Regions from separate parts of the Laceyella sacchari genome, predicted to be linked through region 1. Evidence: a T-box and tRNA genes for the amino acid it is inferred to sense, from the RefSeq annotation. Region 1 holds a T-box; the other regions hold tRNA genes.
What was found. A T-box is a leader RNA that pairs with one kind of tRNA and senses whether it is charged. The one in region 1 lies ahead of leuS (leucine--tRNA ligase), so its partner is inferred to be a tRNA-Leu.
Positions count from the first base shown of each region.

Region 2: it encodes a tRNA-Leu, which carries the amino acid that the T-box ahead of leuS (leucine--tRNA ligase) is inferred to sense. The anticodon was not compared.
Region 3: it encodes a tRNA-Leu, which carries the amino acid that the T-box ahead of leuS (leucine--tRNA ligase) is inferred to sense. The anticodon was not compared.

Region 1 covers NZ_CP103866.1:2,506,051-2,515,804, reverse strand. The annotation lists gene NYR52_RS12215 (M24 family metallopeptidase) at 1-873, shown strand, start outside; gene ybiA (riboflavin biosynthesis intermediates N-glycosidase) at 1,044-1,493, shown strand; gene NYR52_RS12205 (DedA family protein) at 1,861-2,451, shown strand; gene NYR52_RS12200 (hypothetical protein) at 2,679-2,858, shown strand; gene NYR52_RS12195 (YqeG family HAD IIIA-type phosphatase) at 3,151-3,675, shown strand; gene yqeH (ribosome biogenesis GTPase YqeH) at 3,705-4,805, shown strand; gene NYR52_RS12185 (shikimate dehydrogenase) at 4,859-5,728, shown strand; gene NYR52_RS12180 (nicotinate-nucleotide adenylyltransferase) at 5,735-6,319, shown strand; gene yqeK (bis(5'-nucleosyl)-tetraphosphatase (symmetrical) YqeK) at 6,309-6,905, shown strand; gene rsfS (ribosome silencing factor) at 6,902-7,243, shown strand; T-box leader at 7,295-7,525, shown strand; gene leuS (leucine--tRNA ligase) at 7,579-9,754, shown strand, end outside.
Region 2 covers NZ_CP103866.1:636,430-646,183, forward strand. The annotation lists gene NYR52_RS03365 (thiolase family protein) at 1-618, shown strand, start outside; gene NYR52_RS03370 (aldehyde dehydrogenase family protein) at 649-2,148, shown strand; gene NYR52_RS03375 (thioesterase family protein) at 2,159-2,551, shown strand; tRNA gene NYR52_RS03380 (tRNA-Leu) at 2,700-2,785, shown strand; tRNA gene NYR52_RS03385 (tRNA-Pro) at 2,953-3,029, shown strand; tRNA gene NYR52_RS03390 (tRNA-Pro) at 3,073-3,149, shown strand; tRNA gene NYR52_RS03395 (tRNA-Pro) at 3,195-3,271, shown strand; gene NYR52_RS03400 (HAD family hydrolase) at 3,306-4,154, opposite strand; gene NYR52_RS03405 (uracil-DNA glycosylase) at 4,377-4,949, shown strand; gene NYR52_RS03410 (ABC-ATPase domain-containing protein) at 5,090-6,808, shown strand; gene rnhA (ribonuclease HI) at 6,805-7,236, shown strand; gene queG (tRNA epoxyqueuosine(34) reductase QueG) at 7,354-8,490, shown strand; gene coaA (type I pantothenate kinase) at 8,588-9,499, opposite strand.
Region 3 covers NZ_CP103866.1:2,724,168-2,733,921, reverse strand. The annotation lists gene NYR52_RS13365 (basic amino acid/polyamine antiporter) at 1-121, shown strand, start outside; gene NYR52_RS13360 (DUF47 domain-containing protein) at 253-873, shown strand; gene NYR52_RS13355 (inorganic phosphate transporter) at 866-1,861, shown strand; tRNA gene NYR52_RS13350 (tRNA-Arg) at 1,962-2,038, opposite strand; tRNA gene NYR52_RS13345 (tRNA-Leu) at 2,048-2,134, opposite strand; gene pepV (dipeptidase PepV) at 2,538-3,953, shown strand; gene NYR52_RS13335 (Asp23/Gls24 family envelope stress response protein) at 3,994-4,635, opposite strand; gene NYR52_RS13330 (cysteine desulfurase family protein) at 4,657-5,817, opposite strand; gene NYR52_RS13325 (L-aspartate oxidase) at 5,992-7,503, shown strand; gene nadC (carboxylating nicotinate-nucleotide diphosphorylase) at 7,516-8,364, shown strand; gene nadA (quinolinate synthase NadA) at 8,364-9,467, shown strand; gene NYR52_RS13310 (SH3 domain-containing protein) at 9,557-9,754, opposite strand, start outside.

The DNA.
Region 1 (9,754 bases):
TACGATGATGCAGAAGATCCATGGTTGATGATTGGCGAGGCGTTGCGCAAGCGGGGAATTGAGCGCAATGCCACCATTGCGGTCGAAAAAGAGTCGTTGCCCTACGCTCGTGCAGAAGCGCTACTCAACGTTGTGCCAGGGGCGTCTTTCACGGCAGTGGACGCACAGATCAACCAAATGCGTCTGGTGAAAAGCGCGGATGAGCTCGTTATTTTGAGACAGGCAGCTTTGATTGCCGATGAGGCAGTGCAAGTGGGCTTGGATGCACTGGAGCTGGGCCGCACTGAGTTGGAAGTCGTGGCTGAGATCGAATTGGCTATGAAGAAAAAAGGAATCCGGGAAATGTCCTTCCCCACCACCATTCTGTTTGGAGCCAACTCCGCTTTGCCCCACGGCACACCTGGCGACCGGCCGCTGAAAAAGGGAGATTTTGTCCTGTTTGACTTGGGCGTCGTGTTGGATGGTTATTGCTCTGACATTACGCGCACGTTTGTATATCAGGAAGCCAGCGAGGAACAACGCGCCATCTATGACGCCGTGCTGACTGCGCAAGAGGCGGCGATCAATGCATGTCGCCCTGGTGTGCGGATGGGTGATGTGGACTTGGCAGCTCGCAACCTCATCAGTGAACGCGGTTACGGCGAGTATTTTAACCACCGCCTTGGCCATGGTCTGGGAATTGGCGTGCATGAATTTCCTTCGATTCATGAACGGAACGACGACCCGTTGTTGACCGGCATGGTGTTTACCATTGAGCCGGGCATTTATGTTCCGGAAGTGGGCGGTGTCCGGATTGAAGATGATGTTCACATCACGGCGGATGGAGTGGAGTTGTTGACCCGGTTCCCGAAAACGTTCCAAATCATCGATTGACGATAGGTAAACCATATCACGAATTGCCAGCGGCGCACTACCATGTTGTCAGATGATGTGACAAGCGCGTTGCAAATGGCGTCAGGAGGAGGCAAGCTTGGCAGAGCAGGATGCTCCGTTCGCCTCCTCTTTTTGATTTGCAAAACACTAGTTGTAAGGGGGGCGCGGCTGTGGCGATCTCATTTTATCGCGTGAACGAACCATATGGTTGTTTCTCCAATTTTTCCCCACATCCGATTGTGCTGGATGGGAAAGAATGGCCAACTACCGAGCACTATTTTCAGGCGCAAAAGTTTGTGACGACGGCGCCAGATTATGCAGAGAAGATCCGGTTGGCGCCGTCACCTATGAAGGCGGCACAATGGGGGCGTTCCCGAAAAGCGCCTTTACGGTCAGATTGGGAGTCGGTGAAAGACGATGTGATGCGGCGTGCGGTTTATGCCAAGTTTAAAAGCCATCCGGAAATTCGTGATGTGTTGTTGGCGACGGGTGAAGAGAAGATCGTGGAGTTGACGACCACGGATATGTATTGGGGCGTCGGCAGTGATGGGACGGGAAAAAATCGATTGGGCATCATTTTGATGGAGGTGCGTGAGCGTCTGCGTCAAGAGTTGACGTAGTCTACATGGCCAACGACAACGGCTTATTCGCTGTTGCTGGTCGAAACGTGTCAAGGGTTGTTCACTATCACCTGCTCTTATGACCTGCTAAAATAAAATGGTGAGATCATGAAATGGGTTGTGCGGTGATAAACAATCATGCTCGTTGGTAACACACATGATTGTGAAAGAATAGACAGAACGGAAGATGTGGGGATGATTCCAGAAGTGTGCGGGACACGCCAATTGTTGGGAGATGCACCGGGAGGTACCCGATGTGATATACTGATTCTAGATTCCCTAAAAATGAAATTTTGTGCGATCATGAATATAAATGCGCGTGTAAACGTTTTGCAGGCAGGCTAACAAGACAGCAGGGAGTGGACTTATGCTACAAATTGCTTTGGATTTTTTGGCTAAATGTGGAATGTGGGGGCTATTTGTGGCCACGGCGATTGAAGCGTCGTCGTTGCCCTTTCCAGGAGCTCTTTTCGTTCTGATCTACGGTTACCTGATGGATGTTAGCCCATGGACCCTCGTCCTGATCTCCGCTATCAATAGTGTTGTATACGTTGCGTTCAGTTTAATTCCTTTTTATCTTGGCACCCGGATTGAGAAGTTTTCCAAAAAGAAATTTGACCAGAAAAAGATTGAAAAAGCGCAAATGTGGTTCAAAAAATACGGGGAATGGAGCATCACCCTGTCCCGCCCAACCGGGTTTGGTAACTATATTTCTTATATTTCGGGCATGAGCCGCATTTCACTGTGGCGCTTTATCGTGTTTAGTTATCTGGGGGTTTTTCCATGGAACACCGTTTTGCTGTTTGTCGGGCGAAAGGGGAATTTGGACACGGTTCAGCATTTTCTTGATCTCATGGAGAAATTTGGTTACATTTTGGCAGGCGTGGTCGCTTTGGCGTTTGGCGTCTGGTATCTTATCAAAAGAAATAAACAGAGTACGCAATGTGAAAAAGGCTAAATTGGCAAAGGAGCCAGCGTGTAAAACCAGCGAACATGTTGTTTGCTGGTTTTTTAGTTGGCAGGACGGCATTTGTCTTGTCAATGATCTGGATGCAACTGGGACGAAGACAAGCGTTTTGTTTCTGATTTATGTGAATGCTTGATGAGAATGGGAAGAACCGCTTGCATCCTGTATTCATAACCAGCAAAATAAGAGGGAGACAATGGAGTTGGAGGAATGGATACATGGCAACATACCGATTGGAACGAGTTGGAGAAATGCTTGAAGATAAAGGATACAATGTGATAGAGACGGAAGCGGAAGAAGTGATCGCTTGGTTCCAGTACTTGTCTGACGCGGACTTGTTTCTGGCGGTTCTCGCCGAAAAAGAGCGGATGGAAGCGGAGGAGGGACAATCTTCGTAACAGTGAACCTGATGAATCACCACTGCGTCGACATGTGTGGATGCTTCTGGGATGTGTCTGGCAAATCAAGTTGGCAGGGAATAAGCAGAGGAACCCCCTTTTCTTGAGCAACGCCTCACCACGTGGGAAGCGGATGAGAAAATGGTTTTCGAGCTGCTGGCCTATTCATCAGACACGTCTTAATCAGATCGGCGATGTCCGGTCTTTTTGTTTTTTGCAACCCTTGGTTGCGCTGTGATATATTTATTGCCGACAAGTCTCAAGGTGGACGGTGTGAGATGTGCTAAAATTCATGGTACCTGATCTGTTTGCACAGTCGATATACGTCATTGATTATGAGGAATTAAAACGGAGAGGTGTCAGGGGAATCATTGTCGACTTGGACAACACATTGGTCGAATCGACGCGACCTGACGCCACCCCGCGGTTAGTCACCTGGCTAGATGAGTTGCGATCTATGGGTTTTAAGGTGATGATTGTGTCCAACAACAATCGGACACGTGTGGCCCATTTCGCTGATCCGTTGGGGCTTCCGTACATCCATGCGGCGAAAAAGCCTTTGTTGTCCGCTTTCCGAAAGGCGCTGGAGCGGATGGGAACCAAACGGGAGGAGACGGTGGTGATCGGGGACCAGTTGTTAACCGATGTGTTCGGCGGCAACCGCATGGGTTTGTATACCATCCTCGTTGCGCCGGTTTCAAACATCGATGGGTTCTTCACGAGAATTAATCGTCGTATGGAGCGCTTCGTGTTTAGCTTGCTAAAGCGGAAAGGTCATGTGCAGTGGGAGCGTTCCAATAAAGGTGAATCAACGTAGAAAGCAAGGTGGAAAGACGATTGAACGACATGCATGAGATTCGTTGCGAAGGATGTGGCGTCGCTATTCAGAGCGAAGACCCCAAACGGGTCGGTTATGCCCCGGCACAGGCGCTCAATCGGGAGTCGGTGTTGTGCCAGCGGTGTTTCCGCATCCGGCATTATGGGCAGATTGAAGCGGTGGAACAAGATCCTGATGCATATTATCGGTTGTTGGATGCGATTGCATCGACGGATAGCTTGGTGGTGTTGGTGGTCGATTTGTTTGACTTTGCCGGGAGTTGGATTCCGGGACTGCATCGCCGCATTGGGAATAATCCGTTATTGCTGGTTGCTAACAAGGTGGACTTGTTTCCCCCTTCGACCAAATGGGGACGTTTGCGGGAATGGGTGTACCAGTCTGCACGAGACATGGGGGTTCATCCTGTAGAAGTCGTCATGTGCAGTGCTGCCAAGGGTATGAAAATGCGCGATGCTGCCCAAGCGATTGAGTATCATCGCCGTGGGCGGGATGTGTACATAGTCGGTACAACCAACGTAGGAAAATCTACGTTCATCAATGGCCTGATCAAAGAGGTTACCGAAGAGGGGGAGGACGTGATTACCACCTCACCTTACCCCGGCACGACATTGGACGCCATTCGCATTCCGCTGGATGATGGAAAAGAAATAATCGACACGCCGGGGATCGTCCGCAAAGACCGCGTGAGCGAGTGGGTCGAGCCCAAAGAGCTGAAGTTGGTCGTGCCTCAATCGACGCTCAAACCAAAAGTTTATCAGCTGAACGAGGAGCAGACGCTGTTCTTTGGGGGATTTGCCCGGTTTGACTTTGTGCGCGGGCCAAAGCAACCGTTTGTCTGTTATTTATCCAACCGGCTGTACGTTCATCGGACAAAATTGGCACAAGCCGATGACATTTGGCGGAAGCATCGCGGTGGCTTGCTGACGCCGCCCCGCAATTCGGAGGCGTTGCCCGGATGGAAGAAACATACGATCCATTTAAACGGCCGCCAAAAGCAGGATATCGTAATTTCCGGACTGGGTTGGGTCGCGTGCGGCAAGGAAAAAGCTACGCTGGAAGTGTGGGCGCCGGAAGGAATTCAGGTGACGACACGTCCGGCATTGATCTGACGCGGGCTGTCGGGCAAGCATAAAGAGATCGCATCTCTCAAGGGGGAAGAGGAATGGGGTTCATTGACAGCCATACAGGGTTGCTCGGTTTACTCGGTGATCCGGTGAGTCATTCCAAATCGCCGGTTATGATGAATGCGGCATTGGCCGAACTGAATGCTCCTTATGTGTACTTGGCGTTTCGGGTTTCCCCATCTGCGCTGGAGGAGGCAGTGAGGGGATTGCGGGCGCTGGATGTGAAGGGATGGAATGTTACCATTCCGCACAAAGTGGCGATCATGGAACATTTGGACGGATTGGATGATACGGCGCGGGAGATTGGTGCGGTTAATACCGTGGTGAAACGGGAAGGCAAGTGGATCGGTTATAACACCGACGGAGCTGGCTATCTTCGCTCCTTGCAGGAACAGATCTCGTTTGAACCGGCCGAGCAACGGGTGGTTCTCTTGGGAGCGGGCGGAGCGGCACGGGCTGTCGGTTATGCACTGGCGGCGGCTGGCGTTTCTTCGATTACCGTTGCCAATCGAACAGTGGCTAAGGCGGAGGAGTTGGCGCACCACTTGTCCCGCTATACCCAGACAAAAGCCGTAGCCGTAAATGATAGCCGGAAAGAGATTGAAGCTGCCACGTTGATCATTAACACCACGTCGGTGGGGATGGTGCCGCGGACGGAGGAGATGCCGATTCCGGGTGAATGGCTCAATGCCCATCATTTGGTGAGCGATCTTGTCTACCATCCGCGCATGACGGCCCTGTTGCAAGCGGCCAAGGCCAAAGGCGCAATCATCCATACCGGTGAAGGCATGCTCTTGCATCAAGCAGCCTTGGCGTTGGAGTTGTGGCTCGGGAAAAAGGCGCCAGTCGAAGTTATGCGCAAGGTGTTGGAAGCCTCCTTGGCGGGAAAAAGGGAACAGAAAGAGTGAATCATCATGAGAGTAGGGATATTTGGCGGGACCTTCGACCCAATTCATCTGGGTCATCTCATCTTGGCGGAACAGGCGCGCGAGGTTGCCGCATTGGATCAGGTTTGGTTTATCCCCGCGGCGGAACCGCCGCACAAATTGGACAAACGGATCTCGGCCAGTAACCACAGGGTCAACATGGTTCGTTTGGCGATCCAACACCATCCTTGCTTTCAACTGTCTACAATGGAACTGGAGCGGAAAGGTCCTTCCTATACGCATGACACGGTGCGGATGTTGTCGGAAGCACATCCAGATGCCCAGTTTTACCTCTTGGTCGGGGCGGACATGGTGAAAGATTTGCCCAATTGGTATAAAATAAAGGAAATCCTGCAATCTGTCCAAGTCATTGGTTTGGGAAGGCCGGGCGTGGAGGTGGAAAGCTTGCCTGTTTACGTGAAAAATCGCCTTCATTGGATACCGGACCCGACGCTGACGAACATTTCCTCCACCATGATCCGCCAGCGTCTCAGTCAAGGGAAATCAGCGCGTTACCTTGTTCCGGATGCCGTTTACCAGTATATGAAGGAGCATGGGTTGTATGGATCTTGAGATTTTATTGCAAGCTACAAAAGAACAGATGCCGATCTCACGGTGGGAACACACCCTCAGGGTGAAAGATACCGCTCTGCAGCTGGCAGACCGGCTGGGCATGAACCCTCATCCCGTAACCGTCGCAAGCATTCTGCATGATTATTGTAAGTTCTGGCCCGACACCGAGCTGGCCGAACGGATTCGGCAATCGGATTTGCCGAAGGATCTGCTCCAATACAACAAAGAATTGTGGCATGGTCCGGTCGCTGCCATCGTAGCCCGCGATCAATTTGGCATAACCGATCCCGATGTGCTTCATGCAATCCAGTACCACACGTCGGGGCGCGAGGGCATGTCCCAGCTCGAAAAAGTGATTTGGCTAGCCGACTATATTGAACCGGCGCGCCAATTTCCGGGATTGGACGAAGTGCGGTTGCTGGCGGAAACAAACTTGGATCAAGCATTGCTAAAAGCGCTGGAAAACACGATCCAATTCTTGATTCAGAGGAAGCAAAAAGTGTACCCACCAACGCTGTTGGCCCGCAACTGGTTGTTGGACCAAGTGGCGCAAATGCAAACGGAATCAAGGGAGGAATTTTTTTGAACGTAGTGGAAATCGCACAATTGGCGGCCACCGCTGCCGAGGAGAAAAAAGCTCAAGATGTGACGGTTCTTGACATTCGCGGGATATCGGGATTTGCCGATTATTTCGTCATCTGCCACGGGAATTCCCAAACGCAGGTACAAGCGATTGTGACCGGCATCAAAGAGAAGATCGTCGAACTCAACCTACCACTCAAAGGAATCGAAGGATATCAGGATGCTCGCTGGGTTCTTATTGACCTCGGGGATGTGGTTGTGCATGTTTTCCACAAAGATGAGCGTGAATTTTACGGTTTGGAACGACTGTGGGGCGACGCTCAGCAAGTGAAAGTGCAATAAAGCGTTGACACTGATTTTCCCCTTTGCATATAATGATGAAAAACATATGATTTCACAGCTATGATAAGGAGTAGTACTCCGCTTGGCTCAGCACAGAGAGTTGACGGTTGGTGCAAGTCAATCTGAGGCAGTGGACGAACTCGCCTTATCGCCCTGGAGGGGAACGAACTTTTAGTACCCTTCAGCGATTCATCCCCGTTACCGGATTTTGAGTGAGTACTTGATTTGGTGCTAATTAGGGTGGTACCGCGGGAATTGGTTATTCAACCTCTCGTCCCTAGCTGAGACTAGGGGCGGGAGGTTTTTAACTTTTTTAGGACAGGAGCGTACAGGTCATGAGAGAGTATACGCCAAAAGAAATTGAGCGCAAATGGCAACAGGCGTGGCAGGAAGCGCGCCTGCATCAAACGGATGAAGATGAGAGCAAACCCAAGTATTACGCATTGGAGCAATTTCCTTACCCTTCCGGTGAAGGATTGCATATGGGGCATATGCGGGTTTATTCCATCGGTGATGTGGTGGCCCGGTTCCGGCGCATGAACGGCTACCGCGTCTTGCATCCGATGGGGGCGGACGCGTTCGGCTTGCCTGCGGAAAATGCGGCGATCAATCGCGGCATCAATCCCAGAGAGTGGACCTTGTCCAACATGGAGCGCATTCGCAAAGAGCAAGCGCTGATCGGTGCTTCCTATGACTGGGACCGTTATATTGGTACTTGTTTGCCTGAGTATTATAAGTTTACCCAATGGCTGTTTTTGCTGTTCTATGAGCGGGGATTGGCTTACCGCAAGAAGGCCTTCGTCAATTGGTGCCCCGACTGCAACACGGTATTGGCCAATGAACAGGTGGAAGACGGCAAATGCTGGCGTTGTGATTCAGAAGTGACCAAAAAAGAGTTGGAACAATGGTTCTTACGCATCACTGACTATGCGGAACGTCTGCTGGAAGGGTTGGACCGCCTGCCGGACTGGCCTGACAAGGTGCGGGCGATGCAGCGCAATTGGATCGGCAAGAGTGAGGGAGCGCATGTCACATTTACGGTGCCCGAATGTGACGATGAGCCGGTGACCGTCTTCACCACCCGGCCTGACACCCTGTTTGGGGTGACTTACATGGTGGTGGCGCCTGAACATCCCTTGGTGCCTCGTTTGGTGAAAGGCAAAGAAACGGAAGCAGATGTGCTCGCTTTCATCGAACAGATGAAAAAACAATCTGAGATCGAGCGCACTTCCACCGAGGCAGAAAAAGTGGGCTTGTTTACTGGTGCATACGCCAAGCATCCGCTTACGGGAGAAAAAGTACCGATCTGGGTGGCCAATTATGTCCTGATGGATTACGGCACGGGCGCCGTGATGGGAGTGCCTGCGCATGATGAGCGCGATTTCCAATTTGCGTCCAAATACGGATTGCCCATCAAAGCGGTGATTCAACCAGCAGAAGGGGAACCGTTGCCAGAGCCGTTGACGGAAGCGTATACCGAAGACGGGGTACTGACCGGTTCAGGAGACTTTGACGGGATGCCTAACCGCCAAGCGGTGAAGGAGATCGCCAAGTTCCTGGAAGAGCGGAAGCAAGGCGGTTGGACGACGACATACCGTTTGCGTGATTGGCTCATCTCCCGTCAACGGTATTGGGGCACGCCCATTCCGATGATTTACTGTGACTCGTGCGGAGCGGTGCCGGTGCCCAAAGAGCAATTGCCGGTTATGTTGCCGGAAGATGTGGTGTTTGATGGAAAGCGCAACCCGCTGACCACTTCGGACACTTTTGTGCAGACGACGTGTCCTCGTTGCGGCAACAAAGCGCGCCGTGAAACAGATACGATGGATACGTTTATCGATTCTTCCTGGTATTTCATGCGTTACACGGACGCGCAAAATGAAGATGAGCCATTTACGCCGGAAAACGCGGCCAAATGGTTGCCGGTGGATGAGTACATCGGTGGTATTGAACATGCGGTATTGCACTTGCTCTACTCCCGCTTCTTCACCAAGGTTCTCTACGATGCGGGCTTGGTGCCAGTGGACGAACCGTTCAAAAGCTTGTTGACACAAGGCATGGTGTTGAAAGACGGATTCAAAATGTCTAAATCCAAAGGCAATGTGGTGAGCCCTCTGGAAATCATCGAGAAATACGGTGCGGACACGGCTCGGCTCTTCATCCTGTTCGCGGCTCCGCCTGATCGCGATTTGGAATGGAGCGATTCCGGTGTGGAAGGCAGCTATCGGTTCATCAACCGCGTGTGGCGGCTGATCGCCCAGCATGAAGCGCTGTTTGCGCAAGATATCCCTGTGCAGGGCGAACCGCAAAGCGGCGAAGCAAAAGAACTGCGCCGCCTGATGCATCAAACCATCAAAAAAGTGACTAGCGAGATCGGGGAGCGTAGCCATTTCAATACTGCGATCAGTGCGATCATGGAATTGGTCAATGGGCTGTATGCCTATCCCGAGCATGCTGACCGCGCAGTGCTGAAGGAAGCGCTGGAAACACTGGTGGTCTTGCTGGCTCCGT
Region 2 (9,754 bases), 1.5 Mb from region 1:
GCCCGCGTGCGAGGCGCGTTTCAGGCGGAGCTGGTGCCTGTGCCGGTGGCAGAGGAAAAGGGGGAAACCGTCTGGGTATCTGCGGATGAACACCCCCGGCCTCAGACAACTCTTGCCAAGCTGAGCCAGCTTCCGCCGGTGTTTCGGACAAACGGTACGGTGACTGCTGGCAATTCCGCAGGTATCAATGACGGAGCGTCAGCACTATTGCTGATGGAACGTGAAACGGCCATTCGCTTGGGTTGTCGTCCGTTGGCCCGCGTGGTGGCATTTGCTGTGGCTGGAACCAATCCGCTGACCATGGGGCTGGGACCGGTACCTGCTGTGCGCAAAGTGTTGGCGCGGGCAGGGCTTACGGTGGACGATCTGGATTTGATTGAACTGAATGAAGCATTTGCCGCCCAAGCCCTCGCTTGCATGCAAGCATTGGCGTTGGACCCGGACAAAGTGAATGTCAATGGCGGCGCGATTGCACTTGGACATCCACTTGGAGCCAGCGGAGCACGAATCATGACGACATTGGTACACGAGTTGGTACGACGAGAAGGGCGATACGGTTTGGCAACCATGTGTATTGGTGTGGGACAAGGGATCGCCACGGTGATTGAACGCATTTGAAGCATCTTATCAACCAAAGGAGCGTGTGACATGCATATGGAGAAAGTTGCTCTTTTAAAAGAAAAATACGATTTGCTGATCAATGGGGAAGCTGTACCAGGTAGCTCCGGCGAGACGTTCACCGTCTACAATCCGGCCACGGGAGAAGCGATTACGGAAGTGGCGAAAGCGACCCGTGCGGATGTGGATCGTGCCGTGGAAGCGGCTCGTGCGGCTTTGACACAAGGAAAATGGGCGCGTTGGCCCGCTTCGCGCAGAGGGCAAATCTTGAACAAGATTGCTTCCATCATGCGGAGCCGTTTTAAAGAGTTGGTAGAGTTAGAAGTGTTGAATACGGGGAAAGCACTCTCTGCGGCTAAAGGGCAAGTGATGCAGGCGATTGAAGACTTTGAGCTTTACGCGGGGGCAGTCTCCACCATCCAAGGTCACACCAAACCGGTGCCAAACGGATTTTTCCATTATTCGGTCAAAGAGCCGGTCGGCGTGTGCGCGCAAATTATCCCTTGGAACTATCCATTGATGATGGCAGCATGGAAAGTGGCTCCCGCCCTGGCCGCAGGATGCACAATCGTTTTAAAACCGGCGAGTTTGACGCCTTTGACCGCGCTCGCTTTGGCCGACATTTGCCATGAGGCAGGGGTGCCTAACGGGGTGATCAACGTCATTACGGGAAGCGGCTCGGATGTGGGATCGTACCTGGTGGAACATCCCGGGGTGGACAAAGTGGCGTTTACCGGGGAGACGACGACGGGTAAAGACATCATGGCTAAAGCATCCGAAACATTGAAACGGGTCACGCTGGAGCTGGGAGGAAAATCGCCGAACATCATCTTTGCTGATGCTGATCTGGAAGCAGCGGTCAACGGCGCTGTCTTCGGGATCTATTACAACACCGGACAATCCTGTGAGGCGCGGTCCCGCCTGTTGATTCACGAGGATATTTATGACGCGTTTATCGAACGGTTCATTGAGAAAACAAAACAATTGCGTCTGGGTGATCCGTTCAGCGAAGAGACCCACGTGGGAGCAGTGATTTCGCAAGCGCAATGGGATACGATCCATAGCTATGTGCAAGCGGCGGAAGCAGAAGGAGCACGGGTTCTTTGCGGCGGTAAGCGGCCCGAGGGGAAAGAGTTTGAGCGGGGGCATTGGTATCTGCCTACTTTGATTGGCGATGTGACCAATGACATGCGAGTTGCGCAAGAAGAAATCTTCGGACCGGTAGTCGTGGCAATCAAATTCAAAGATGAGCAAGAAGCGATTCGTTTGGCCAACGACACCGTGTACGGATTGGCGGCAGCTGTTTGGACGCGCGACCACGCGTTGGCCCACCGGGTGACCGGACAGTTGAAGGCGGGTGTCATCATGGTGAACAATCCCTTCTCCACTTTCCCAGGCTTGCCGTTTGGCGGATATAAGCAATCCGGGTTTGGCCGGGAGCTGGCGCTGGAATCGCTGGACTTGTACATGGAAACCAAAAGCGTGCTCTCTTATGTCGGGCCAAAACCGCTCAACCCTTTTGGTCTATAGGAGGAAGAGCATGAAGCAGGGGCTGGAACCAGGACATCAAGAAACCATCTCCATTGTCGTAACTGAGGAGATGGCCGCCTCTTTCGCCGGGCAGATGGTGCATCCGGTTTTGTCCACGGTGCATATGGTGTACTACATGGAGTGGGCTGGCCGCAAAGTGATTCTGCCGTTTTTGGAAGAGGGAGAAGAAGGGATCGGGGCTACCATTCACATTCGTCACATCGCCCCCGCCCCCATCGGCAAACGGGTGGATTTCACTGCGACGGTCATTGAGCGGACTGACAACAAAGTGGTGTGCCAAGTGAAAGCCGAACACGACCGGGCCGTGGTGGGAGAAGGGGAATTTGTGCAGGTTATTCTGCCACTCTCCAAGATCGAGGCCAACATCAATCGGATGAAATAAGTGCAAACCGCCGCAATATATTGCGGCGGTTGCTGATTTTATGGAAAAATGATGTGGGCAAAAAAAATTGAAAGTACCTGTTGACATTATCTTAGACACATGATAAATTTATAAATGTCGCTACGACATAATGAAATTTCATAAACGAGCCGAAGTGGCGGAATTGGCAGACGCGCACGACTCAAAATCGTGTTCCCTCAAGGAGTGTGGGTTCGAGTCCCACCTTCGGCACCATATTTAAACTAGAGATGATTCTCTGGTTTTTTTATTTTTGCCAGATTTACTTGATCGCACGCCAAGGATAAGAACAATAAAAAAATGTATGTAAGGTTGTTGACTTTATCTACAATGCGTGCTAAATTATATCTTGTCGCTTAAACCATGACTGTGAATAAGTTTGTCGGGATGTGGCTCAGCTTGGTAGAGCACCTGGTTTGGGACCAGGGGGTCGCAGGTTCGAATCCTGTCATCCCGACCATTTTCTTTGTTTAACGCCGTGATGCGATGAAATATATATCCATCGGGATGTGGCTCAGCTTGGTAGAGCACCTGGTTTGGGATCAGGGGGTCGCAGGTTCGAATCCTGTCATCCCGACCATTTTCTATTTGTTTAACGCCGTGATGCGATGAAATATATATCCATCGGGATGTGGCTCAGCTTGGTAGAGCACCTGGTTTGGGACCAGGGGGTCGCAGGTTCGAATCCTGTCATCCCGACCACACAAAAAAGGAGGCCGTCTAAAGGTCTCCTTTTTTATTTTGCCGTTTTTTTCGATGCGGTTGGCAATAAGTGGTGTTCGATGAGATGGGAGACAGCATGTTCATCATGGCGAGCCACGATCACATCTGCCTGCTTTAAGACTTCGGGATGTGCATTGCCGACTGCAGCCCCCAGACCGGCCAATTTCAACATGTCCAAGTCGTTGCAGTGGTCGCCGATTGCGGCCAATTGTTTCGGCTCCATCTCTAGTTGCTCTATGAGCTTAGCGGCGGCCGCTCCCTTGGACATACCGCGCGGCAATATTTCAAAATAATTATCGTAAGACAGAGTGGCGTCGATTGGGAAGGCGGTCAGCGTGTCCGACCATGTGATCACTTGGTGCATTTCCTGCGGATCAGCGATAACAACCAGTTTGAGGTACGGGACATCTGGGAGATCATTAAACGAAGGCAGAGACACCACGTTCAGGTCTTCCGTTTTTTCAGCGGCTAAGGCGGCTTCCGTAGCGGGACGTAGCTGGGTGATATAGATGGCGTCGATGCCATAGATGATCAAGTCCATCGGACAGGATAAGCGTTCTAAGGCGTTGGCTACCAACTGCCGGATCATGTCGGCTGGCAATGTGGATACAGGTGACAAGTGTCCGCTTGCCGGATCAAACAGCAGTGCTCCGTTGCAGAGAATGACTGGAACCTCCAGGCTTAATTCGTCAATGAAGCGTTTTGCTTCCATATAGGTGCGACCGGTGGCCAGAGTGAAGATGCCCCCGTGCTCCCGAAACCGTGCGATGCTACGTTTGTTTTCCGATGATATCCGATTGCCGGTGCCAAGCAAAGTGCCGTCAACATCAGATACCAACAAGGGATAAGGCAACAAACTCATCACAATCCACTCCTTTATCTCTTTCAGTGTACGGGTATAAGGTCAAGCGGAAATTGAGAAATGATTCATTTTTGATGAAGCTTGCCAACCAAGTATATCATGCCGAAGCTCTCTTCGCCGCCCTTTCCATTGGCGGCCGCACATCGTACAATGAAAAGGTCTTGACAACACGTTCCGCCGCCAGTGAAAAAACTTGGGACAAATAGAGAGGAGATAGAGAGGATGCAGATGGGATTGGATGAATTATTTCATCGGGTGCAACATTGCACGATGTGCAGATTGCATGAGCGGCGCACACAAGTGGTCCTTGGAGAAGGCAACCCCCATTCCCCGTTGATGATTGTGGGTGAAGGGCCGGGAGCGGACGAGGATATCCAAGGGCGCCCCTTCGTCGGGAAAGCCGGGCAGTTGTTGAACAAGATGTTAGCGGCGGCGGAAATCCCGCGGGAACAGATTTACATAACCAATATTGTGAAATGCCGTCCGCCAGGCAACCGGACGCCGACCGAGGATGAAATGAACACTTGCATCGTCATTTTGCGGCGGCAATTTCTCGTGATTCGTCCCAAAATCATTGTGACATTGGGCTCGGCTCCCACCCGGGCATTGATTGATCCTAAGGCGAGAATCACCCGTGTCCGCGGTCAATGGGTGGAGAAGAAAGGTGTGCGGTTCATGCCGACGTTTCACCCGGCATACCTGTTGCGCAATCCGGAAGCCAAACGGGAGGCCTGGGCGGATTTTCAGCAGATTCGGGACGCATACAAAGAAGTGTTGGCCGGTATGAACAGTTGATGAAGACGTGTCTGGTGAATGGGTAAGCAGGATCACACGTGACAGAGGCGCTCATTGAGAAAAAGGCTTTTCCTTCCACTACACCGCTTGTTTGCCAGGCATGCCCCAGACGCAGAATAAAGGAAGCAGGTGATCAGACGATGGAACGATTGCGGAGCATCCTGACCCGCATCGATGGAAAAGGATACAAAGCGTATAAAGATTTAACAGGAGAATATCGGTTTCCCCACTTCCAATTGTTTGTCGACTATGTGCAGGGAGATCCGTTTGCCTCGCCGTCCCGCATACGCGTGCGCATTCCCGGTGCACGTATCTCTTGGAAACCGGATTGGATGGCCAGCACTTTCCGCAGGACGGCCCTGGAAGACTGGTTTGTCCGCAAATGGGTGCGACAGCTTGACCGATCGGCACCCCGTATCTCAGGCACAGGCAAAAGCGGCCTGATCGCCATTGATCGTCCTGGGCAAGCGATTTTACAGCGTACGGCAGTCGTCGTTACACCGGAGTGGTTGGAAGCACGCCTCCACATCGGGTTGCCGGCGCGGGGGCGGACGGTGATGGGCAAAGCTGCCGCTGAGATGTTGTGTACCGTGTTGCCTCAGTGTGTCCAGCAAGTGGCGACCCTGAGTGAAGCGGATCAGCGGGCCATCGAGCAGCGGATGTGCTTGGTGGACAATCAGCAAGCGATTCGCCAAGCGATGCGCGAACGGGGATGGGTGGCGTTTGTGGCAGATGGGGCAATTTTGCCACGCGAAAGCGGCATCAGTGACCGACCCTTGCGCGGAGAGCAGGTCATACCGTTTGCCGCTCCCCCGTCCCTGCGACAAACCGTGCCGGTTCCACATGGGGAATCCATCAGCGGGATGGCGATTCCCCGCGGAATCACCTTGATCGTCGGCGGAGGATATCACGGTAAAAGCACCTTATTGCAAGCGATGGAACGAGGTGTTTACAACCATATTGAAGGAGATGGACGGGAATATGTGCTGACCGATCCCGACACGGTCAAGGTGCGTGCAGAGGACGGGCGCCGAGTAGAGAGAGTAAATATTTCACCCTTCATCAATCAATTGCCTTTGATGCGAGATACGACACGTTTTTCCACCGAGGATGCGAGTGGTAGCACCTCGCAGGCTGCCAACATCATGGAGAGTTTGGAAATGGGTTGTCGTTGCCTGCTGATAGACGAGGACACCAGCGCCACCAACTTTATGATTCGCGACGCCCGAATGCAGGCCTTGGTAGCTAAAGGAAAAGAACCAATTACTCCATTCATCGACAAAGTGCGTCAGCTGTATGAAGAAAAAGGCGTGTCCAGCGTGCTGGTCATCGGTGGATCAGGAGATTATTTTGATGTGGCTGATCTTGTGATCATGATGGATCAATACCTGCCTCAAGATGTGACTGCTAAGGCGAAAGAGATTGCTGGCAACCAACAGAGCGGACGTGTGCGGGAAGGCGGTGCGACTTTCGGGGAGATCACTGCCCGTTCACCGTTGGCCAAAGGGCTGGAAGCGGATCGCAAAGGGCGGGAAAAAGCGGAAGCGAAAGGCCGACATGCCATTCTTTACGGTACGCAGGCGGTTGACTTGTCTGCCAGTGAGCAATTGGTGGATACCAGCCAGACCAGAGCGATTGCACTGATGATGCGTTGGATCGGCGAACGTGCAGATGGACGAGCGAGTTTGCGGCAGCTGATTGAAGCTGGTTTGAAAGAGGTGGAAGCACACGGATTGGATGTGCTTTCGCCATTCCGAGGGAAGCATCCGGGTGATCTGGCTTTGCCGCGTAAGTATGAGATCGCCCAAGCAATTAATCGCTTGCGTTCTCTGCATGTAAAAGGAGGGGACAAAGGATGAAGGAAGTGATCATCTATACCGACGGTGCCTGCTCACACAATCCGGGGCCGGGCGGATGGGCGGCGGTGCTCTTGTATGGTCAGCACCGCCGGGAGATTTCCGGAGGGGAACGGGAGACGACGAACAACCGGATGGAATTGATGGCCGTCATTGAATCCCTCAAGTTGCTGAAGGAACCATGCCGGGTCAAATTGCATTCAGACAGTGCTTATATCGTGAATTGTTTTCAGCAAAAATGGTATGTCAAATGGATCAAGAACGGTTGGATGACCGCAGGCAAAAAGCCAGTTGAAAACAAGGATTTGTGGCAGGAGTTGCTGGCCTTGTGCGAGGAGCATGAAGTGGAGTTTATCAAAGTGAAAGGGCATAGCGATGTCGAATTGAACAACCGCTGTGATGAATTGGCCCGCGCGGCCGTGCCGAGATAGGGGAGAAACTGGCAAGAGCGCAGGGAGATCGCCATGGTATAATAACATCTCGAATTGTCGACGGAAGGGGCAGGTGCCGCCAAGCGGAACAACATCTAAGGAAAAGGAGGGGACCGTGTGAACAGTGCAGATTTGAAACAGAAACTCATCAGCAAAGCAAAAGAAATCGGCATCGACAAAATCGGATTCACCACCGCTGACCCATTTATCGCGTTGCGGGAGCGGCTGAAAGAGAGTCAGGAGAAGGGATATGCATCAGGATTTGAAGAGCCGGACATCGAGAAACGGGTTAGACCAGAACTGTCGTTGCCCGAGGCTAAATCGATTATTGCCATCGCACTGGCCTACCCCTCCAAACTGAAGAATCCACCCCGTTCGGAGTCGGGTGCGTATCGAGGCATTTTCTGCCGCGCGTCGTGGGGCGAGGATTACCATTATGTTCTGCGGGAGAAGCTGAGCTTGCTGTCCGTTTATCTCCAAGAGTTGGTGCCTGATGCGCGAACCCAAGTGATGGTGGATACAGGAGCTTTGTCAGATCGCGCGGTTGCCGAGCGGGCTGGTATTGGATGGAGCGGGAAGAATACATCCATCATCACGAAGGAGTTCGGCTCATGGGTGTATCTGGGGGAAATGATTACGGATGTATACATTCCACCTGACACACCGGCCACAGATGAATGTGGGGATTGCACAATCTGCATCGATGCCTGCCCCACTGGGGCAATTGTGCAGGCAGGGCAGTTGAATGCGCAGGCCTGCATCGCCTATCTGACCCAAACAAAGGGTTTTCTGGCGGAGGAATATCGGAGTAAGCTGGGCAATCGTTTGTACGGGTGTGACACGTGCCAAACGGTATGCCCGAAGAATCGTAAACGCCACTTTGACCATCAGACTGCGTTTCAGCCGGATCCCGAAAAAGTGAAGCCGCTGTTAAAGCCGTTGCTCCAGATGAGCAATCGAGAGTTTAAAGAGAGATTTGGACGGATGTCAGGGGCTTGGCGTGGCAAAAAACCGATTCAACGCAATGCTATCATCGCGTTGGCCCATTTCAAGGATCAAACGGCGATTCCCGATCTGGTGCGGCTATTGGCAGAAGACCCTCGCCCGGTGATTCGGGGCACTGCCGCATGGGCTTTGGGGAAAATCGGTGGAAAAGAAGTGCTGGAAGCATTGCAAAAAGCCCAGGAAAAAGAAGGGGACCAAGAGGTCCTGCATGAGATCGGCAAGGCATTGGACATGGCGCAAAACGCATAAAAGTACACAACCCCCCCCCCGGGACGTCAATGTGACCGCGGGGGGTTGTTGTGTAGATAGCATCTGTTGCCGGTTCATCTGGCAGACGGAGGCTTTTTCACCACGTCCGCCAATAGATTTTTTCCACTTGATGGTTGGCACCTTTTTTTATGATGAGTTTGGCCCGATGGCGCTGGGGATAGATGTAGGTTTGCAAGTTGGGCAGATTAATCTCCTGCCAAGCTTGCTCGGCAATAGACAGGGCTTCTTCATCAGGCAACTGGGCCAAATCGTAATAATATGATTGTGGCGCATTGCGCGCCAGATTCCGAAACTCTTGAAACCGTTTCATAAACCAGTGAAACAAGTGCTCCGGCTCTGCGTCAAGATAGATGAGCAAATCAAACAAGCTTTGGATCGGCGTAGCGGACAAGGTTGTTTGCGGATGAAGCAAGTTAACGCCTTCAATCAGCAAAATGTCTGGTGCAGCAATGGATTGCGACTGATCGGGAACAAGATCATACAAAAGGTGCGAATAGACGGGAATTTCCACTTTATCTGCGCCGGTCTTTATATCCAACATGAATTGGAGGAACCGCTTCCAGTCGTAACTTTCAGGAAATCCTTTCTTCTCCAATATGCCCCGCTCATGCAAGATGCGGTTGGGCAATAAAAAGCTGTCCGTCGAAACAATCTCCACACGGGGTTTTTCGGGAAAACGGTGGAACAACTCTTTCAACACTTGGGCGAAGGAGCTTTTGCCCGAAGCACTGCTGCCCGTGATGCCGATCAGATAAGGGATGTTGGGCCAAGGGCGCTGGAAAAAGTTCTCCCACATATGTTGCGATGATCTCGTTTGCGAGAGTTGGAGATACAACAATTGGGAGAGAGGAAGATACACCTCGGCCATTTCTTCATCAGAAACCAGCAGCGAGAGCGGAGCGGATGGCAAATGGGAGGATGCCGTATATACAGGCACCCACTGTTGAAAGCTTTGCCGGTCAAATGTAAAAAAGGCCTTATTTGACATGCGATCACCTTTTTTCCAGTAATGGTCTCATCAACCGTGTGAGAGAAGGTTTCCTGTGCGGCGGGATGCGGTTCTCTTGATGTGAGGGAAACATTTTCTTTCATTATAGTGGATTAGTGGGGGAATACGCACAGCACAACGAGGCTGATTGGAAGAGCAAGGAGTTGATAAACGGCAAAAAATTCAGATAACCATAGAAAATGGGTTCCTTGCGACGGAATGAACATTTGATAAGTCAGAATCTGGAATGACAAG
Region 3 (9,754 bases), 220 kb from region 1:
CATGGTGCTGTATCTCTGGGTGCGACGAGGGCAGGAACAGAGCATGCGCAAGTGGGATTGGATTGTTGCCGGAATCATTGTGATGGCGGCTTTGGTAGCACTGGGCGGCGGGATGGTGTAAATTGGTATATTAATTTTTTGTAAAGGCGAAATTAATATATGGTTAAATGTGCGTCCGAACTCTGTTCAATCCCTTTTGTTAAGTCTATGATTATTTTTGGTTAAATAATGGTTAACTAGGAGGAATTGAACGTGCTGTTTAACCGCTCAAAAGACCGCCTTTTTTTCAAAATAATGGTTGACGCAACCACCAACATCGCGGAGGCCGTCCAGCTTTTCCGCGAAAATGTGGAGACGCTGGAAGAAAAGGAAGCCTATGCGGAACGCCTGAAAGAACTGGAAGACAAAGGGGACCATTATACGCATCAGCTCATTAGAGAGTTGAATCAAACCTTTGTTACGCCATTAGACCATGAAGATATCCTCAAGCTGGCCTATACGCTGGATGACGTCATTGACGGCGTGGAAGCCTGCGCGGCTCGCTTTGTTTATATGCAGGTGGACAAAACAAATTCCTGCCTGATCAAGTTTGGAGAGATCTTGGAGAAGAGTGCCCGCCATCTCCATGATGCTTTCATCGCTTTGGAAAAGCGCGACTATGAGTTGATCCGCAAGATTTCCATCGAGATTAACTTGCTTGAGAATGAGGGCGACCGGTTGATGCGCGAAGGCATCATGGAGTTGTTTGCGGATCCGGTGGATGTGGTTCATCTCATCAAAATGAAAGAGATTTATGAGAAACTGGAAGATGTAACGGATGCTTTTGAAGATGTGATGGACATCATGGAAAGTGTGGTCATGAAGTATGCTTGATCCATTTTGGGTTTTAGTCGCCGTTGTCGTATTGGCTCTCGTGTTCGACTTCACCAATGGATGGCATGATACGGCTAACGCTATTGCTACTGTGGTGGGAACACGAACACTTTCTCCGGCGATGGCGATTCTGATGGCTGCCTTGCTCAACATAGCGGGGGCTTTTTTTTCGACGGAAGTGGCGAAAGCGATCGGAAAGGATATTGTCGATCCAAATCACGTGACATTGATTGTGTTATTGTCGGCGTTGTTGGCAGTAATCTTGTGGAATATCATTACAGTGATCCTGGGTTTGCCGACAAGTTCGTCCCATGCCTTGATCGGTAGCTTGATTGGCGCTGCCGTCGCTTATAAAGGCACTGCGATTCTGCAAACTCACGGTATCCTGATGATATTGGTCGCGTTGCTGGTTTCACCGGTGTTGGGTGCGTTGGTTGGGGCTGGTCTTATTAAACTCATTCGTGCGTTATTCAGCAATATCCCTCGTTCCAAGGTGAAAAGGACGTTTAAGCCGTTGCAGATCTTTTCCTCCGCGTTCATGGCGTTCAGCCATGGTGCAGCCGACGCCCAAAAGGCGATGGGAATCATCGCGATGGCATTGGTTGCGTATGGCTCCCATACCGAGTTGTATGTGCCAGATTGGGTGAAGATTGCAGCTGGGCTCGCCATGGGCTTGGGTACAGCGATGGGCGGTCAGAAAATCATCCACACCATTGGCTCGCGTCTGAGTCGCTTGGAAACACCACAAGGTTTTGCTGCTGAGACGGGAGCTGCGCTGTTGTTGGCGACAGTGGCGAAAATCGGAGTTCCGGTAAGCACCACGCACACCATCACGGGTGCCATCATGGGCGTGGGTGCGGCGGAACGGGTTCGTAGCGTTCGCTGGAGTGTTGCCACCAAGATTGTGTACGCTTGGGTTTTGACATTGCCCGTTACTGCTTTGATGGGCTATATCTTTTATACCATCTTCAAAGTGTTAGAAGGATAAAATGCCAAAGCTTGCGCTCCGTTTGTTCATTGGATGGGCGTAAGCTTTTTCATGGCAAAGAAATATGAAAAAACCCAGTGGATTTCCACTGGGTTTTGATTGGCGTGCCCTGGAAGATTCGAACTCCCGACCTTCTGATCCGTAGTCAGACGCTCTATCCAGCTGAGCTAAGGGCACATATGTGATTGGTGCGGACGAAGGGACTTGAACCCCCACAGCCTTGCGGCCACAAGAACCTGAATCTTGCGCGTCTGCCAATTCCGCCACGTCCGCATAAATGGTAGTGGTGAAGACAGATTTAAATATATCATCATCTTAAAGAGATTGCAATCATTTTTTTGCAACAAAATCATATTTTTAATATTCGGCCCTTTTTTGGTAAATGGGAATGGCTTGTTTATTCGGATAGGGCGTGTAGTGCAGGAATGGCGTGGCGTTTCTGCTGTTGATGGGTTGTTTGATTTTAAAAAAATTTGGTCGAATGTTTGGCCGCATGGTATAGTAAAAGCAGTCAAACTTCAATGAGCGGGGGATTACCCACCCCTTATCTTGCAGGTGAACGCCTTAAGAGGCAGCTTACTGGCTCCCCATTACAGGGTGGGGAGGTTCGCAAAGAACATAGCAACGGTCTGTATACAACATCGCGGAAATAGAGAAAAAGCAGGAGGAATGACCGATGAGTGAGATTCGCTGGTTGGACGAAGTGGAAAAACGCAAAGAAGATATATTAAAAGATCTGGACGGGTTGCTTAGAATTGAAAGCGTACTCGATGAATCCACAGCGGGGGAGAAGGCGCCATTTGGGCAAAAAATTGCTGAAGCGTTGGAATATATGATGCAGTTGGGGGAGAAAGACGGGTTCCTCACAAAAAATGTGGATGGGTATGCAGGTCACATCGAATACGGTGAAGGTGAAGAACTGATTGGTTTGATTTCCCATATCGATGTCGTTCCGGCAGGTGAAGGGTGGACTTCTCCTCCTTACGAGCCGGAAGTGCGTGGTGGCAAACTTTATGCCCGTGGTGCAATCGATGACAAAGGGCCAACCATGGCCGCATACTACGCCTTGAAAATCGTTAAAGAGTTGGGCTTGCCTCTCTCAAAGCGCGTGCGGCTGATCATCGGTACTGACGAAGAATCGAAGTGGCGGGATATGAAGGCTTATTTTGCGCGTGAAGAGATGCCGACAATGGGATTTTCGCCGGATGCTGATTTTCCGATTATCGCCTCTGAAAAGGGGTTGTTGGATATCCTGCTCACTGGAAACGGTCAAGAACAACCAGTTGATGGGGATTATTGGACACTGGCTGAATTCAAGTCAGGCCAGCGGGTCAACATGGTTCCCGATCAAGCGGTGGTCAAATTGGCAGGCGAGGGCGATGTGTTTGAATTAAAAGAGAAAGTGCAAGACTTTTTGCTGACACATCGAATTCAAGGTTACGCGGAAGAAAACAACGATGGTGTGTCGATTGTGATCCAAGGGCAATCCCACCATGGTTCCGAACCGCATAAAGGGTTGAATGCCGCATTGGAAATGGCTCGCTTGCTGGGGCGTGTTCCGCTTGATCCGTCGGGGCGGAACTTTGTTGACATGCTGAATGATCTGCTTGTTGACGGGTATTTTGGCGAAGGATTGGGTATTGCCCAAGAAGAAGAAGTCTTAGGCAAACTGACTGTAAATGCGGGCGTTGTTGAACATGTCCACAACGGGCGCCAGTCGCTCCGCATCAACGTCCGGTATCCGCTCGGAGGGGATGCTGAATCCATCTTGCAGACCATCACGGACAAAATGTCGGCTTATGGCTTTACTATTGACAATGTGGATCACAAACCGTTGCATCACGTGGAGCGCAACCATCCATTGATTCAAACCCTGGCCAAAGTCTACGAAGACCAGACAGGAGAAAAGGCCGAAATCCTGGCCATCGGCGGCGGCACGTTTGCACGGGCACTTAAGACGGGAGTTGCTTTCGGCCCGTTGTTCCCAGGCAGTGAAGAGACAGCCCATCAACGGGATGAACACATCCTGCTGGAAGATTTATGGCGGTCTACCGCAATCTATGCGCAAGCAATTTACGAATTGGCGCGCTGATAACAAACCCCCCGGCCCATTTCAGGGTCGGGGGGTTGCGTTATTTTGCATGATACATTTTATAGATAAAGCTGTCCGGTGTGACGTCTGGAGGAAGAGGTCGCATCGTTTTCACCCTAATTTTGTTATTGAGGATCGTGCGGTGAAGGGCTTCAAACTCCGTTTGTTTGTATAAAGGGGAGTTGTAACCGTTCAAGTAGATCATGGTGTTGTCTTTGAAATAAACCATGTATTTTAACCGCAAATGGCGGTCGTCATGAAATGGCCACCGCTCATAATCGTAATCCAGCACGACTTGGTCGATATCGCGCCATCGTTTTACTTTGGCATCGTCCAAACTAAATAAGGTATTATAGGCAATTCCTTTGGGAGTCACCAACAGATAGTTGTCAAAGGCCAAAATGACCAACGGACTGGATACCAAATACAAGGAGGCGAAGACCAAAAAGGTTCGCCGTAGTTTTTGTGGGTGTTGTCGCATCCGGAAAAAAGCGATGACAAAGAAGACGACGCCACACAAGAACAAGAAGACAAATCCATAAGCAAATGGGGTGCCCATCAGGTAAACCTGATCGGGTTCTGCGTAATTTTCCAACTGATAATAGATGAAAGCAATCCACAGCAAGGTGGACACAATCAACCCGCCAGCTAGCCGAAGAATCCAATTTATCATCGTCCGCAATGAAGTCGAGCCTCCAGATTGTTAGAGTTCTTGGGGAGATAAGGAACGCAGATAATGCATGACTTCTTTCAACTCGTCAACGAATCGGTCGATCACTTCTAGGGTCGTGTCTTTGCCAAAGGTGATGCGTAAGCTTTCGAACGCGGTGTCCAAGCTTTTGCCCATGGCGATTAACACATGCGAGGCGGCGTGCTTGCCAGCGCTGCAGGCGGAACCGCTGGACACGTAGATTTGTTTACGATTCAGTTCCAAAAGAATCGCTTGCCCCTCTACACCATGAAAACTTAAATTCAAGTTGTTGGGTAGACGGTCGGTGGGGTGTCCGTTTAAATCTACATCGCCGATTTCCGACTGGATCCGCCGCCAACAATGATCGCGTAGCGCGGTGAGGCGCGCCTGTTCATCAGCCACTTCCTGTGAGATGAGTTGGCAAGCGGCACCGAATCCGACGATGGCGGGCGTGTTTAGTGTGCTGGCACGCAAGCCGCGCTCCTGTCCGCCGCCGTGAAGCAGGGGTTCAATCCGCACTCCTTTTTTTATATACAGGGCTCCAGATCCTTTTGGTCCGTACACTTTGTGCGAACCGAGGGAAAGGAGATCGACGCCCAACTCGATGACAGAAAAAGGAACCTTGCCAAAGTATTGAACGGCGTCAGTATGAAACAATATAGGAGAATCCTTCAGTAATTGCCCGATTTCGCGGATGGGTTGCAGAGTTCCCACTTCGTTGTTGGCAGCCATGACGCTGACGAGAATGGTGCGGTCGGTGAGCGCCTGTTTTAATTGATCCAGCTTCACCAACCCATTGGAATCCACCGGCACATAAGTAACTTCAAACCCTTCCCGTTCCAAAAAACGGCAGGCTTCCAAAACCGATGGATGTTCCACGGATGATGTGACAATATGGTTGCCGAAGGCTTTCCGTTTGCGGGCGGCGCCGATCAAGGCGAGATTGTTTGACTCGGTTCCGCTGCTGGTGAAAATAATTTCACGCGCAGTGGATGCCCCGATTGCTTGGGCTACCTGTTTTCGAGCCGTTTCAATTGCCTCGCGGCTTTGCTGGCCGAAATCATGGATGCTGCCGGAATTACCATAAGCTTGGCTAAAGAATGGCAGCATTGCCTCCAGCGCTTCGGGGCGCACAGGGCTGGTTGCCCCGTAATCAAGGTAAATCGGTTTCATTGGTTGTGCCTCCGCTCTTTCTTTCCTTTCTTCATACATTATAACGGAAAACGCTTGGTTGAAGACCTGCATTTCCAATCTGTTCACAATGAAGTCGCTTAAAATAAAGGTTGACATTCGTCATTTTCCTGAGAAAATAAAAATGTTAAGATTTCGTGAAAGGATTAAATGAAAATGACCCGATTAGTGACCGATTATGTTGTGGTGGGAAGCGGAATCGCAGGCTTGACGACGGCTCTTTCTCTTGGGGAATCAGGCCGTGTGATTGTGCTGACCAAATCGCGTGAGCAAGAAAGCAATTCTTTCCGGGCCCAGGGAGGGATCGCGGCCGCCATTGGCGAAGGGGATTCTCCTGAATTGCATAGACAAGACACCCTGCGCACCGGGGTTGAATTATGCATTCCACAATCGGTCGACGTTCTGGTAGAGATGGCTCCCCAAACCATTCAACTGCTGTCTGGATGGGGTACTCCGTTTGACCAGGAAGGTGCGCAATTTGCTTTGGGGCGGGAAGGCTCCCATAGTGTTTCGCGCATCTTGCATGTCGGTGGGGACTCGACGGGGGCGGGCATCACAGACAGCTTGTTGAAGCAGGTGCAAGCTCATGAGCGGATTGAAATCATGACGCACACCATGGTGGCGGATCTGATTGTGCATGGGGGAGTCTGCCTTGGGGTCACCGCGCTCGATGAAGGCCGTGAACCGATCGCTTACCTGGCGCGCAAAGGGGTAGTTTTGGCCACGGGCGGTTGTGGACAGTTGTACCGCTATACAACGAACGATCTGGTGTCCACCGGCGATGGTTTTGCGATGGCCCATCGTGCCGGCGTTAAATTGATGGACATGGAATTTGTGCAGTTTCATCCAACCGCGCTCGCGATAGAGCAAAATCCGATGTTTTTGGTTTCGGAAGCGGTACGTGGAGAAGGCGCGCATTTGGTGAATGACCGGGGCGAAGCGTTTATGGAGCGTTACCACTCCTGGAAAGATTTGGCCCCGCGCGATGTTGTCTCCCGCGCGATTTATACGGAGATGAAAGCAGGAAGAAAGGTTTTCCTCGATGCTCGCGTTCTGGGAGAGCGGTTTGAGAAACGCTTTCCGAAGATCTACCGGCAAGCGCGCGAACACGGAATCGATCCTGAAACAAACCTCATTCCTGTAACTCCGGCGGCTCATTTCATCATGGGTGGGATACAAACGGATTTGCACGGACAAACCTCGTTGCCGCGTCTGTTCGCGTGCGGGGAAGTCGCTTGCACGGGTGTTCACGGAGCGAACCGCTTAGCGAGCAACTCCTTGTTGGAAGGAGCCGTGTTTGCGCAACGGGTGGCGGATAAGCTGTCTTCCTTGGCGGAGCAAGCAGTTGAGGATGTGCCCGATTTTTCTATTCCGACTTTGTGCAATGATAAGCAATCTGAAGAAAAGTTAAAACAATCCATACGTCAGATCATGTGGGACTATGCAGGAATTGTAAGAACGGATGAAGGTTTGCGCAAAGGTCTATCCCTACTGGATAAGGTGGCGGCACAAGTAAAAGATGGGATGCTTGAAACGAGAAATATGTTAATAACTGCACAAATCATTATGAAAGCGGCGTGCATGCGTGAGGAGAGCCGCGGCGGTCACTACCGGCGCGATTTTCCGGAAACTCGGGTAGAGTGGTCTCATAAACATTTGGTGATATAGGGAGTATGGAAGATGAATCCAATTTATTTAAAGCAGTTTATTCGTGAAGTTTTGAACGAAGATATCGGCGCCGGTGATTTGACGACGGAAGCACTCGTTCCGGAAGGGCACCGTAGCACCTGCGTGCTTCTAGTCAAGCAGCAGGGGGTGGTGGCCGGTCTGCCGGTTGCTGAACAAGTGTTTAAAGAATTGGACCCCGCCTGTGAATGGACTCCCTTGGTTGAAGAAGGGGCGGAGGTGGACAAAGGAACGGTGATCGCGCGGATCACGGGAAGCACCCGTGCTATTTTGACCGGAGAACGGGTTGCGCTCAACCTGATGCAGCGCATGTCGGGTATTGCAACCGTTACCCGTGAGCTGGTCAACAAGCTGGAAGGGCTTTCATGCCGTGTATTGGATACGCGCAAGACGACGCCGGGGTTGCGCCAGCTGGAGAAATACGCGGTACGTGTTGGAGGTGGCGTCAATCACCGCTTTGGTTTGAGCCACGGGGTGATGATCAAGGATAACCACATCGCCATGGCCGGAAGTTTGGAAGAAGCCATCAAGCGTGTACGCGAACGGGTTGGGCACATGGTGCAAATTGAAGTAGAGGCCGACACACTGGAGCAAGTGAAACAGATATTGGCGTTCGATGTTGATGCGATCTTGTTGGACAATATGGATCTGGATACTATGCGCCAGGCAGTGAAGTTGATTGATGGCCGCGTGTGGACGGAAGCATCAGGAGGCATCACTCCCGAGACGATCCGCCCGATTGCGGAGACCGGGGTGGATGCGGTGTCTTTGGGCTGGCTCACACACTCTGTCTCTTCACTGGATATCAGTTTGGATTTTGAAGATGAAAAGGGGGATGAATAATGTCTATTGACACGCTCACCTATTTGGACGCGGAGTTGCCCGAAGTTTACCGCAACATGTCCAGCCAGGAGCTGGATGAACGCATCGCTCGCGCTAAGCAACAACTGGGGCGGGATCTCGTGATTTTGGGCCATCATTATCAACGGGATGATGTGATCAAGTTTGCTGATTACCGTGGAGATTCGTTGAAGTTGGCGCGGATCGGCGCGGAGCAGAAAGAAGCCAAAACCATCATTTTCTGTGGAGTACATTTTATGGCCGAGACGGCTGACACATTGGCTCAAGATCATCAAATCGTCATTTTGCCTGATTTGCGGGCGGGATGTTCGATGGCCGATATGGCTGACATTGAAGACCTGGAAGAGGCGTGGGAGATCCTGCAAGAACGGTTCGGCGACACGATCATTCCGCTGACATATGTTAACTCCACTGCTGCGATTAAGGCGTTTGTCGGCAAACATGGTGGAACCACATGTACTTCTTCCAATGCCCACAAGGTGCTGGAGTGGGCTTTCAGCCAGAAAAAGCGAATTCTCTTCTTGCCTGACCAACATCTGGGCCGTAACACGGCATATGCGATGGGCATCCCGTTGGAGCAGATGGTGGTTTGGAACCCGCAAACGGAAGAATTTGAAGAAGTAAAAGGCGATTTGGAGCAAACACGGATGATTTTGTGGAAGGGCCACTGCTCTGTGCATCAGAAATTTACGGTTGAGCAAATTAAACGCATTCGTGAGCGGGACCCGGAGATGAAAGTGATCGTGCATCCGGAATGTTCGTTTGATGTGGTGCAAATGGCTGATGACTCCGGATCGACGGAGTACATCATCAAAACGATTGAAGCGTCTCCAGCGGGGAGCAAATGGGCTGTGGGAACGGAAGTCAATTTGGTGCAACGGTTGGCCAATGAGAATCCGGACAAAAAAGTGGTGCTGTTAAGCACGACGATGTGCCCTTGCCTCACCATGAACCGCATCGACCGTCCTCATCTTTTGTGGGCGTTGGACAGCGTCTTGGAAGGTCGTCCCATTCATGTGATCAAAGTGGATGATGAAACCAAGCATTGGTCCAAAGTGGCTTTGGATCGGATGTTGGCAATTTAATAAAGAGGGAATACAAAATCACCTCTTGCTTTGCAGAAAAACGAAAAGGAGCCCGATCATGGGCTCCTTTGTTATATGAAGGGGAACAGTTATTTGGCGACGGAATTGTGAATAAATCCAGTGCGTCCGTCTTTTAACTTCACAATAAACCATTCGCCGTTTGTGCCTGTGCGTTCCAGTTTGGTGCCTTTGGCCACTCGCATGATAATGGTTGCTTTTTGTGAAGGGGCGTTGCGAATGTTGGCCAAGTTCACCGTTACGGTCACCATTTGCTTTTGCACCGGTGC